Regions from separate parts of the Faecalicatena contorta genome, predicted to be linked through region 3. Evidence: predicted binding sites of a transcription regulator. Region 3 holds the regulator's gene; each other region holds the start of a gene.
The links. The regulator NrdR, encoded in region 3, represses ribonucleotide reductase genes. The targets are predictions, from matches to a motif close to CACAANATNTTGTG.
Positions count from the first base shown of each region.

Region 1 (4,236 bases), 3.2 Mb from region 3:
TGTAAAGGGCCGGATTCAGTAAAAAGAATCCGGCTCTTTGTGAAATAACTAACAATCAGCATCAGAGGGGTCAGACCCCTCTGCAGACTCTGTCGAGTTAACTTTGAGGTTTTCTTTCCACTTATTGAATTTTGTGTTAAAATAGTTATTAAGAATTCTATCAAAGAAGGGCTGGAGATTATGGCGAAATCTAAAGAAAATAAGGGCGTGAAAGCAAGGCTTGTATCCGCTGCATGGCAGCTGTTCCACGATAAGGGATATGACCAAACAACGGTAGACGATATCATTGAACTTTCGGGTACTTCCAAAGGTTCATTTTATTATTATTTTGACACAAAGGATGAATTGCTCAGCACGTTATCTACAGTGCTGGATGATTTTTACGAAGAGCTTTCTGCGGAGATAGATCCGGATATGAATAATTACGATAAGCTTTTGTACCTGAATTACAGAGCACATTCTATGATCGAGGAGAAGATCAATATAGACCTGCTGGCATCTTTGTATTCCACGCAGCTGACCGCTAAGGGGCAGAGACACCTTCTGGACAGGAACAGAGTGTATTACCGGCTGATCACAGGTATCGTGGAGGAGGGCCAGAAAAATGGTGAGATCCGCCAGGATAAGTCTATCACTGAGATTACCAAGTATTACTCTCTGTGTGAGCGTGCGCTGATTTCAGACTGGTGCCTGAGCAGGGGGGACTATTCACTGGGAGAATACAGCCGGGAATATATGCCGGTCATGATGGAATATTTTAAAATTGAGGAGTAAGCAGATGAATATTCAGGGTTTGCAAAAACTGACACTTTTGGATTATCCGGAGAAAGTGGCGTGTACGATTTTTACCGCAGGGTGTAACTTCCGGTGTCCTTTTTGCCATAATGCTTCGCTGGTTACCCACGTGGATGTGAATCATAACATACCAGAGGAAGAAGTATTTTCTTTTCTTAAGAAACGCCAGGGGGTTCTGGACGGCGTATGCATCACGGGCGGGGAGCCATTGTTACAGCCGGATATAGAGGACTTTATAAAAGCGGTAAAGGACCTGGGATACGCGGTAAAACTGGATACAAATGGAAGCAGTGCCGCCCGTCTGAAGCGGCTCGTAGATCAGCGCCTGGTTGACTATGTGGCGATGGATATAAAAAATGCTCCAAATAAATATGGTATGACGATCGGGATCGAGGGTTATCATTTGGAAGATATTCTGCAGAGCGTGGATTTCCTGATGTCAGGAGCGGTGCCCTGCGAATTTCGAACTACGGTTGTCAGGGAATTTCATAAAAGGGAAGATTTTGCAGCTATTGGACGTTGGCTTCGGGGAGCTGAAAAATATTATCTGCAGGGATTTGTGGATTCCGGAGATCTGATCAGGCCGGGGCTGCGCGCTTATACAAAAGAGATTATGGAACAGGCTCTGGAGATTGTAAAAAGAAATATTCCCAATGCTGAACTCAGAGGAGTTGAGTGAAGTCTACCGCCTCAGGCAGGCTGTATGGGATGTTAAAGTAGCGCGGGACGGAGTATGCAGCTTGAAAGGTCAGATCCTTACATAGGAAATTGTATCTATATCTAGTTGGAAACGAAAAAGTTGCATACTAGATATTGTTGTTCTTTGTTGACAAGTGAAAAATATGGTGATAGAATATTTTCAGATGCCCAACTGGATCCGGTTGGGCAAAAATTATCTGACTTTGATTTAGAGAAAGGGGCGACCGTACAATATGTATCAGGTTACAAAAAGAGATGGGAAGGTAGCTGACTTCAATCTTGCCAAGATAGGGGAGGCGATCAGGAAGGCATTCGAAGCCCAGGAAAAGCAATACAATCAGGACATAATCGATCTGCTGGCGCTGAAGGTTACGGCAGATTTTGAACCAAAGATTAAAAAAGGCATGGTATCCGTGGAGGATATTCAGGACAGTGTGGAGTCCGTGCTGATAAAGGCAGGATATGCAGATGTTGCGAAAGGTTACATTTTATACAGAAAACAGAGGGAGAAGATTCGGAATCTGAATTCAACCCTGCTGGATTACAAAGAAATTGTGGACAGTTATGTGAAGATTACCGACTGGCGTGTAAAAGAGAATTCAACAGTGACCTATTCTGTCGGCGGTCTGATTCTCAGCAACTCCGGCGCTATCACAGCGAATTACTGGCTGTCTGAGATTTATGACGATGAAGTGGGGAGAGCGCACAAGAATGCGGACATTCACATTCATGATCTGTCCATGCTTACCGGTTACTGTGCAGGATGGTCCCTGAAACAGCTGATCCAGGATGGCCTGGGCGGCATTACGGGCAGGATCACGTCGGCACCGGCCAAGCATCTGAGCGTACTCTGCAACCAGATGGTTAACTTTCTGGGAATCATGCAGAATGAATGGGCAGGGGCACAGGCATTTTCATCCTTTGACACCTATCTGGCGCCCTTTGTCAAGAAAGACAATCTGACATATCCGGAAGTAAAGAAATGTATCGAATCCTTCATATACGGCGTAAATATACCGTCACGCTGGGGGACTCAGGCTCCGTTCTCCAATATTACACTGGACTGGACAGTACCGGGGGATTTGGCAAATCTTCCTGCTATAGTAGGAGGCGTTCAGCAGGATTTCACCTATGGTGACTGTAAAGCAGAGATGGATATGATCAATAAGGCATTTATCGAGACGATGATTGAGGGGGATGCCGAGGGCAGAGGATTCCAGTATCCGATCCCGACTTATTCCATTACAAATGATTTTGACTGGTCTGATACAGAGAATAACCGTCTCCTTTTTGAAATGACAGCGAAGTACGGAACTCCTTATTTTTCAAATTATATAAACAGCGATATGGAACCGAGCGATGTCAGAAGTATGTGCTGTCGTCTGCGCCTGGATCTGCGTGAACTGCGCAAGAAATCCGGCGGTTTCTTCGGAAGCGGAGAGAGTACAGGCTCTATTGGCGTAGTTACCATCAACATGCCGCGTATTGCATATCTGGCCGAGGATGAGGCAGGATTCTATAAACACCTGGATAAAATGATGGATATTGCAGCAAGTTCCCTTCATACAAAGCGTATTGTCATATCAAAGCTTATGGAGGAAGGGCTGTATCCTTACACAAAGAGATATCTTGGTTCCTTTGAGAATCATTTCTCCACAATTGGGCTGATCGGCATGAATGAGGCCGGCCTGAATGCAAAATGGATCCGAAAAGACATGACAAGCGCAGAGACCCAGCAGTTTACCAAAGATGTACTGAACCATATGAGGGAAAGACTGTCTGATTATCAGGAAATGTACGGAGAGCTGTTTAACCTGGAGGCAACTCCTGCAGAGTCAACCACCTACCGTCTGGCAAAACATGACGTGGAACAGTTCCCGGATATCATTACTGCTGCTGAGGGAGACGGAACACCGTATTATACAAACAGCTCACATTTGCCGGTTGGCTATACCGAAGATGTATTTGAAGCACTTGACATTCAGGATGAGCTTCAGACACTCTATACATCTGGGACTGTATTCCATACCTTCCTTGGAGAAAAACTGCCGGGCTGGAAAGCAGCGGCATCATTGGTTAAGAAGATCGCAGAGAACTACAAAATGCCATATTATACAATGTCACCGACCTATTCCATCTGTAAGAACCATGGATATATTTCCGGAGAACAATACAAATGCCCGCACTGCGGAGAGGAAACGGAAGTATACAGCCGTATTACGGGGTACTACCGTCCTGTAAAGAACTGGAACGATGGTAAGACACAGGAATTCAAGGACCGCAAGGTGTACGATATCAGCAATTCCAAGATGAGCATACGGACACATGAGGCACAGAAGGCGGCAGAAGAAGTGGCTGTTCCGGCGGGAGAAATGAAAACTCTCCTCTTTACAACCAAGACCTGTCCGAACTGTAAGATTGCAACCAGTTCTCTGGAAAAAGCAAATATAGCCTATGAGATTGTAGATGCAGAGGAAAATGAAGAACTTGTGAAAAAATACGGTGTAATGCAGGCTCCGACACTGGTTGTAGTCGGTGAGGATGGCGTGCAGAAAATGGCAAATGCTTCGAATATAAAAGCGTATGCCGAGGCACACTAGTACATTATATAATAATTAACTGCCACATAAGCCGACCTAAATTTCCGATAGCACTGCTCCCCAAGCCTCAGCGTAACCCACTACGCCTGCGTTTGTGGAGCAGCACTCTCGAGAATTTATCTCAGCTTATGAGTCAGTTACT
Region 1 covers NZ_BQNQ01000001.1:4,152,657-4,156,892, reverse strand. The annotation lists gene MWG26_RS18610 (TetR/AcrR family transcriptional regulator) at 181-774, shown strand; gene MWG26_RS18605 (anaerobic ribonucleoside-triphosphate reductase activating protein) at 779-1,474, shown strand; gene MWG26_RS18600 (ribonucleoside triphosphate reductase) at 1,728-4,094, shown strand.
Region 1: the regulator NrdR is predicted to act here: its motif matches at 1,600-1,613, upstream of MWG26_RS18600 (ribonucleoside triphosphate reductase).

Region 2 (4,236 bases), 3.7 Mb from region 3:
AGCCACCCTGTCTGCAAGCTTCTTCCACCTTTCATCCATCAGATTTCTCTGCCGGAAATACGCCCCTGTCTGCCACTCACTTCCCTCAAAGTAGGCGTAACTGCCTTTTTCCTTTGCAATATTGCTGCTGGCGTCTAATGCAGCATAGTGGATATCCGCAAAAACCTTCTCTGCAAAGTCCAGATGTTCCTGGCTTTCCCAGCGAATCCCATGCTTTGCAAGCATATGCTGGTATCCGCTTACGCCCAGACCAATCGGACGATATCTGTGGTTATTAATCCTGGCATAAGGCACAGGAAAGAAATTCAGGTCAATCACGTTATCCAAAGCACGTACGGCGCTCTCGGTAATGTAAGACAATTCCTTGTAGTCCTCCACCTGTATATGTCCCAATGACAGGCTGGCAAGATTGCACACTACAAACTCGCCTGGTTTTGTCACCGTCACGACAACGGTCTCCCCGTCTACCTCCTCGGTCCTCTGCTCTTCCAACTCTATCGCGCTCATATTCTGGGCGATCTCTGTACATAGGTTGCTGCAGTAAATCATACCTTTATGCCGGTTAGGATTGGCCCTGTTCACCGTATCCCGGTTAAAAGCAAAGGGCGTCCCGGTCTCCACCGCACTGCGGATAATCAGCCGAAGCACATCTTTCATCGGTATGACCCGCTTGCGGATCCGTTCATCCCGCACACAGTCCAGGTACTTTTCCTCCCACTCCTCCCCAAAAGCATCTTCCAGGGCATATCCTTTAATCGTCAGTATCTCATGGGGGCACATAAGATACCAGTCGCTGTCTATATGATCCCGTGCCTGCTTCCAAAAATAATCCGGATAGCAGACTGCGGGAAATACATCGTGAGCCTTCATCCGCTCATCGCCGTTATTCGTCCTTAAATTCAAAAATTCCGGCAGGTCTCTGTGCCACACATCCAGATAAACCGCCACGGCCCCCTGCCGGACCCCGAGCTGGTCCACCGCCACAGCCGTGTCATTGGCGAGCCGTATCCAGCGGATCACACCGCCTGCAGCGCCCTCAAATCCACGGATAGAGCTGCCGCTTGCCCGGACCTTGCCAAAATACATGCCCATCCCACCGCCGTATTTACTGACCTTAGCAAAGTTATCAATGCTGCGGTAGATTCCATCCAGACTGTCCGGCACTGTGTCGATAAAACAGGAGGACAATTGGTGGTACGGCTTTCTCGCATTAGAAAGCGTCGGCGTTGCCATAGTCACTTTCAGCGTGCTGAGCATATCGTAGAAACGTCTGACCCAGATGCTTCTGTCTTTTTTCTCCTGCATCGCCAGATGCATTGCAATTCCCATGAACATTTCCTGGGGCGCCTCCAGCGGTTCCCCCGTCCTGCTGCAGATCGTATATCTCCCAAGCAGCAGCTCCAGACTGGAAAATGTAAACAGATCATTCCTTTTCTTACAAAGCCATGTCTCAAACTCCCCGATCTCTTCCTGGGAATAGTTCTCTAATATATATTTTCCATAAAGCCCCTGTTCCGTAAGCCAGCATATTTTTTCATAAAAGCTGTGGATATGAAATGCCTGCATCTGCCTGTCCAGCTGAAGATCAAAACTGAGCATTCTGATCCTGGCAGCAATCATCTCCCACTTTGGCGCCTCCTGTGTCGTCAGCTCCGCACATGCTTTTACGAGTACAGCCAGTTTTTCCAGATCCGTCAGCCCAGGGCTTAAAAGCGCCTGAAATCTGGCATTCAGCTGCTCCAGCTCGTATTCCTCCTGGATAAATTCCTTCTGAATGCCGGCCAATACGCCTGAAACCCCGGGTATACTTTCTAATTCTGCTGCAATCCGCTGGCGGGATATCCTTCGTCTTGCCCTTCCCTCCCGGTACAGGATATAGCTCTTCAGCTCCTTATAATAATTCTCCTCCATCAGAGTCCGTTCAACAAAATCCTGGATTTCCTCCACAGATATGGCCCGTTCTCCTGCATTTACATCGTCCGGAAACTTCGACTCAATTCTGTCCAGAAGCCTGTTGCTTTCTGATTCCGCAATAGAACTGCCCACACTGGAAAAGGCACGCCCTATCGCATTTTTAATTTTCTCCGGGTCATACACAGCCAGAGCTGCATCTCTCTTATAAATCTTCATAGAATTCTCAAGCCTTTCACACCATATATTTTCACATACTTGCACAATCTATTGTGCCATGTAGAACATATTACCACAACATATCGTTGTTATCAATATACAGATTCTTACATTGTGAGACGAATAGTAGCAGTTCAGGCAAGCCTGAACTGTTACGGCGAATGTTTTAATCCACGTTCGGTTATTTCACAGAGTACCACATATCTTGAAATTAGTCTTCTTGCTGAAGGTAAATTCTATTCGGAATACATAAGATTTTACTTTGATATCATCTATAAACCAAAAATACTCCCAGTCAGGAAGACAGATCAATTAATATTCTGATCCGTCTGCCCGGCCGGGAGCAGTTTTTTATCTCTCACCCTCGCAGAACATGAATTACAAGATGCCCTGGAGCGTGTCTGAAGCATCCTTTTATTTCACCAGATACACATCCGCCTGATTCACGCCCATACTGAGAGCTCTGTCATGATCATTTACATAGATATCAATATGATTCCCTTTCACTGCACCTCCGCAGTCCTCCGCTGTGAATACATGTCCCCCAATAATAACCTGCGTCCCATAAGGAATCACACTCGGATCCACCGCAATCGTCTGTCCTTCCACAACCGGAGTTCCTGTTGCTGTAATGCCTGTCTCCACGTCACAGCATACCTCACAGGAACAGTAATAAGTCAGCTGGTAATCTCCCAGATACTCTCCGTACATATCATCTGTGGCATTCACTTCCCCAATGCTGCTGGCAAAACCGCCGCCCACACTGTCATCCAGGACTTTCACCGCCCACACTGCCTCGGATGTATCCACATTCCCCTGGACGATTCCATAATCTGATCCCATGGCCTCAACGGTCTTTCCGTCTCCCGCATAGATCACAACATGGTGAATATAACCGTCCTTTGCGTAGAATATCAGATCTCCCGGCTGTGCATCCTCCACGGCAATCTTTGTGCCATACTGTGCCTGATCCTCCGCCACTCTCGGCAGATTGTATCCATACTCTTTAAAAATACTCTGTACGAACCCGGAGCAGTCTGCACCTTCTGTAAGGCTGGTTCCGCCCCAGACATAAGGATTGCCGATAAACTGTGAGGCAAACTCTAAAACAGACTGTCTGACACTGCTGCCTGGTACCCCTGATTTTACGGAAGTCAATGTGTAATAGCAGGCCTTGTTCTTTTCCGGTTCTATGATCTCGCTGGCAGTCGGGAAGTTTTCTTCTCCCTTCTCCTCCACAGTCTTATTCACTTCATTCCCTGTCTTAAGATACTTTTTATTTACAAATCCTCTCACATCGCCTGATTCAATATAAACCCACTCTTCATTCTCGTCGGCAAGTACATAGCACAGGCTGTCTGCCTTCAACGTTCCTACAATCCTGGTATTCGTGTCTTTGCCTTCTCTGACGTTGAGCAGTCCGATGGTTGTCAGTGCATATTTCTTGTCAATAACGGTCCTGTTCACCGTTGAATGTGTATGTAAAAACGCGTTATTCTCATTCTGGGGAATTAACTCCTTCGCAACAGAAACCACGCTTTCTATTCCAGTATACTTTGTCTTTGTTCTCTCGGCCTTTTTCTTCGCCCTGTCCTGATACTTTGTTAAAAGCTTCTGTGCATCGTCTCCCCGCAGAACCTCATCCGCTTTCACGAAACCGCGGACCGTGCCTGATTCCACATACAGCCAGCCGTCCTCCTCTTCCTGAAGTACATACAGAAGTCCGTTTGTATTCAAAGAACCAACTGCTCTCGCATTCTCTGTCATCTCTTCACGCACGGATAATTTTGCTTTCGCAAAAGCATACCTTCTTGCCACCGTCCAGAACCGGAAGTCCTTCTTAATTTCGGGAAGCTTAAAAATCTGCTGACCGGCAATCAAGGCCTGATTGTTAGAATGGTCCTGCGCAGCAGGTGCCTCCTGGGCATCTCCGGAATTATTGCCCTCATTCTCCCCATCACTGCCGCTTTCACCGGAATCCGATGGTTTCTGTGTATCTCCGCTCTCCTGGTCTGAACCGTCCTGGCTGCCTCCGGTATTTCCATTGTCGGAGGTGCCGCCATTCTCTTCTTTATCCCCGTCGTCTTTTCCATCTTCGTCATCGCT
Region 2 covers NZ_BQNQ01000001.1:4,665,602-4,669,837, forward strand. The annotation lists gene MWG26_RS20855 (ribonucleoside-diphosphate reductase subunit alpha) at 1-2,130, opposite strand, end outside; gene MWG26_RS20860 (NlpC/P60 family protein) at 2,545-4,236, opposite strand, start outside.
Region 2: the regulator NrdR is predicted to act here: its motif matches at 2,173-2,186, upstream of MWG26_RS20855 (ribonucleoside-diphosphate reductase subunit alpha).

Region 3 (4,236 bases):
TCAAAGACAAGAAGATGATCTTCTCAGTATTTTTCCTTCCGGTGATTATTATGGTTGGTATTATGACTCTGGTCAGCAGTCTGAGCAGCAACGCTCAGGAAGACGTCGAATCGCACAAGGCGATCGTATATCTCCAGAATGCGCCGGCAGGTTTTGAAGAATTTTTAAAGGCCGCGGACAAAGAATGCGATGTATATACGGTCAGCGACAGGGCCGAGACCGAAGGTATGATTAAAAACGGAGGGGCAGACCTGCTGATCGAATTTCCGGAAGGTTTTTTGGATGAGGTTACCAGTTATCAGACAGGAGCGCCAACCCCTCAGGTTAAGACATATTATAACCCGTCGGAAGACTATTCACGCGCGGCATATGACACAATATCAAATGGCGTCCTGGAGTCATACAGACAGCTGCTCTTATCCGACCGTGTGGAGGACATGGAAGGGCTTACTGTATTTACAGTAAATTCGGATAATCCTGAAATGGTCATTCAGGACGAGGAGAAAGCCAGCGGCAAGGTTCTGGGAATGATGCTTCCTTATTTTGTAACCATCCTGTTATTTGCCGGGGCTATGGGAATCGGAACCGATATGGTAGCCGGGGAAAAGGAAAGGGGCACGATGGCAAGCCTACTGGTCTCCCCGATCAAGAGAAGCTCCATTGTACTTGGAAAAGTATTTTCACTGATGATTATCTCCGGAGTATCCTCTGTCGTATATGTGGGTGCAATGGTTGCCTTTATGCCGCAGATGATGAGCGGAATGGGCGGAGATATGGGGCTGGATCTGTCGTTGAATCCAAAGCAGATCGGGATGATGGCCGCTTTGCTTGTGGCAATTGCATTCCTGTATTCGGCAATTATCGTCCTGGTATCCGTATTTGCCAAGACCGTGAAGGAGGCCAGTTCTTACGTGATGCCGGTTTACATGCTGGTTCTGGTGCTTGGGATCACGACAATGTTTACAACAAAGACTCCGCACGAATGGTTCTATGCCGTGCCGATCTATAACACATCGCTTACGCTGCAGGGTATTCTGACGCAGGAAGTGACCATGATGCAGTATGGGATGACACTGGGCGTAACACTTGTTCTGGGAGCCGTATTAATCGGTGTGATTGCAAAAGCATTTGAGAGTGAAAAGGTAATGGCAATTTAACACGCATTTCAGAGTGCCCGCATATAGTAACAGTGAGAGAAGCTGCTGCTGTATGCGGGCATTTTTGGTGTGGTGAGATTATGAGATTATGTGAATTGCGGGAAAAGGAAGTTATTAATGTATGCGACTGTAAAAGGCTTGGATGCGTTGTGGATGTGGATATCGACATCAAAGAGGGCCGGGTGGAGGCCATCATTATTCCGGGTCCGGGGAAAATCTGCGGTTTCCTCGGAACAGACTGTGAATATGTCATTCCGTGGCACTGCATCAAGAAGATTGGCCCCGATATTATTTTAGTGGAAATAAGGGAGGAAAAGTTTTTGCAAAAGTTCTAGTTATTGTGTATAATGGGGGAAGAAATGGGAGGAAAGGCGGAATATATTATGAAATGTCCTTATTGTGGAAACCCCGACACAAGAGTAATTGATTCTAGGCCTGCAGAAGATAATAATTCTATACGCAGAAGACGTTCCTGTGACGAGTGTGGAAAACGTTTCACAACCTATGAAAAGGTTGAAACTATTCCGCTGATCGTGATCAAGAAAGACAATAACAGAGAACAGTATGATCGCGCGAAGATTGAGCAGGGCATTTTAAGCGCCTGCTATAAAAGACCGGTTCCGGCATCGGAGATTCAGCGGACAATAGATGCCGTGGAACTGGAGATATTTAACCGCGAGGAAAAAGAGATACCAAGCAGTATGATCGGTGAGATTGTGATGGACAAGCTTAGGGCGCTGGATCCGGTGGCTTATGTGCGGTTCGCTTCCGTGTATCGGGAGTTTAAAGATGTCAACACCTTTATGGCGGAACTGAAGGAATTTTTAGAGTAGGGGGGGGCGCCTTCCCGGGATGGTGAATGAGACGCCGGAGGGGATTTGAGCAGGTGTTTTTGGATACCGGGCGTTTAGCCTAGTTTCCGTAAGGATAAAATAGAAAAATCTGATGGAACCAGCAACATGCGGCGCCAAATCTGATGATTTGGCGCCTTAGTTGCTTCAAACTTTGCTTGGGAAAGCAAAGTTTGTCCATCAGATTTTTCTATTTTATCCTAACGGAAACACGGCACACTTTAGGCATCTAAAAACACCTGCTCAAATCCCCTCCGGCGTCTCATTCACCATCCCGGGAAGGCGGCGCTCATCCGGCCGGGTGGTCGGAGATGGCGGACGGAGGCGGCGCGGGGGGGATGCTTGGTGAGGATGTATAGTTCTGAAATTTGGGAGACTGTTGGCAGGGGGGGCAGTTATGCAGGGGAATGTATACCCAAAGGGTACCCCGTAACTCATGCCCAGCGGGCGGAACGGCAGTATGGGTGGCAGAATAATGTTTTGCTTTTTGTTAGATTATGTCTACCAGTTTGGCGGCGGCGTCCTGGAGCATTTGGTAGAAGGCGGGCTCGTCGGAGGTGCATTTGTGTTTGCCTTCTTCTATGATGGATATGAGGTCTTTTAGGTCCTGATTATCGGGGTCATCCTCCAGGTGGAGTTGGCACAGGCGCTGGGAGGCCTCTATTAATCGGAGGGGGCCGTAGATGTGGGGCTCGTTTTCCAGGCCGGCGGCGCTGGTTATCATGTAGATTAAGAGTTCGAGGCTGGCTTCTTTGTTTTTCATTTGTTTTCCTCCCATTGATTGAAGTATAGGATTTCTTCCAGGGGTTTTCTTCTGGGGTCTCTTGGGTCTCCTTCAGGGTAGCCTATGGACATTAGCATTTCTATGCGGTATGTATCGGGGAGACAGAGGAGTTTGCGCACGGCGGCATCGGTGTAGGACTTGATGGCGCAGGTGCCGAGGCCCTCTTCGAGTGCTGCCAGCATGATGTTTTCTGCAGCCATGGAGGCGTCCATCATGCAGCCGTAGATTTCAGCATTGCGGGAGTGGTTCAGGGCATATTCCATGTCGGAACAGATTACCAGGATGACGGGCGGATGGCCGCTGAGTCCGGGACTGAACATGTCCACTTTTGCGACGAGGTCCGGTTCGGTGACAAAGAAAAATTTCCATGCCTGTAGATTGCTGGCACTGGGCGCGAGCCTGCCGGCATCGGCCAGCCTGCGCAGAAGGTCTTCCGGGACCGGGGTGTTCTTGAAGTTCCGGATACTTCTGCGTGATTGAATTGCTTCTGTAATGTTCATTGCAATACCTCACTTTACGTAATTATTTGATTCATTTTATAACGCCTCTGTTATATAAACCATAAAAAAATTATATCATAAAACTAAAAAATAATGGATAGGGAACCCAAAAAAATCGGGATTTAGCGGCGAGCTTTAGTCTCGGCGCGGATGGGGGCGCTCCATAAAGGGATAGCCGAAAACCTCCCGGAGAACATCCATGTCCTTTCAAAAACGCGGCCGCGGATCTAAGAAATTCTAGGCGGGAAACAGCCCTGAAAATGGAGCACCACTGACACATCACGAGAAATCCGATGATTTCTCGCGCTGGGTCAGCTGATTTTTGGATTCGGAATCCAAAAATCTCTCCATTTTCAGGGCTGTTTCCCACCAAGAATTTCTAAGGTCCGCTTTGAGCGTTTTTGAAAGGACATGGATGTTCTCCGGGAGGTTTTCGGCTATCCCTTCATGGAGCTGGCGCATCCAACCGGTAGGAAAAAGCTCGTTTCTAAGGAGAGGCCTCAAGCGGGGGCAGCGTATGGTATTGAATTGGCGGGACTTTTATGTCCCCAGTAGGTGTACATAAGCAATGGGATACGGTTCCAGTATCAAAATAATTCAATACACATCTTGAAGATGAAAAGATACGCATAGCCAATCCAAATCCGCTGCCCTGGTTCGGGATCCCATCCGGTTGGCGAGCTTTCCTGTCGATTGGCTGGTTCATCCGACCGGTAGGCAAAGACTCGTTCCTAAGGTGGAGCCCGAGACGGGGGAGGCGGATGGAATTGGCTATGCGTATTTTTAAATCCAGTATATTTACGGGTAACAAGGCGATCTAACACTTACACTTATATAAACGAATCACCAATTCTGTTCCATCCGTTGCTACCGTACGAGGGCCCCTCTGGGGAATGAGCTCTTAACTACCGTTTGGATGCAACAGCGAATGACGAGGTGAGTCC
Region 3 covers NZ_BQNQ01000001.1:975,665-979,900, forward strand. The annotation lists gene MWG26_RS04430 (ABC transporter permease) at 1-1,157, shown strand, start outside; gene MWG26_RS04435 (YlmC/YmxH family sporulation protein) at 1,238-1,492, shown strand; gene nrdR (transcriptional regulator NrdR) at 1,541-1,990, shown strand; gene MWG26_RS04445 (DUF6092 family protein) at 2,499-2,771, opposite strand; gene MWG26_RS04450 (nitroreductase family protein) at 2,768-3,292, opposite strand.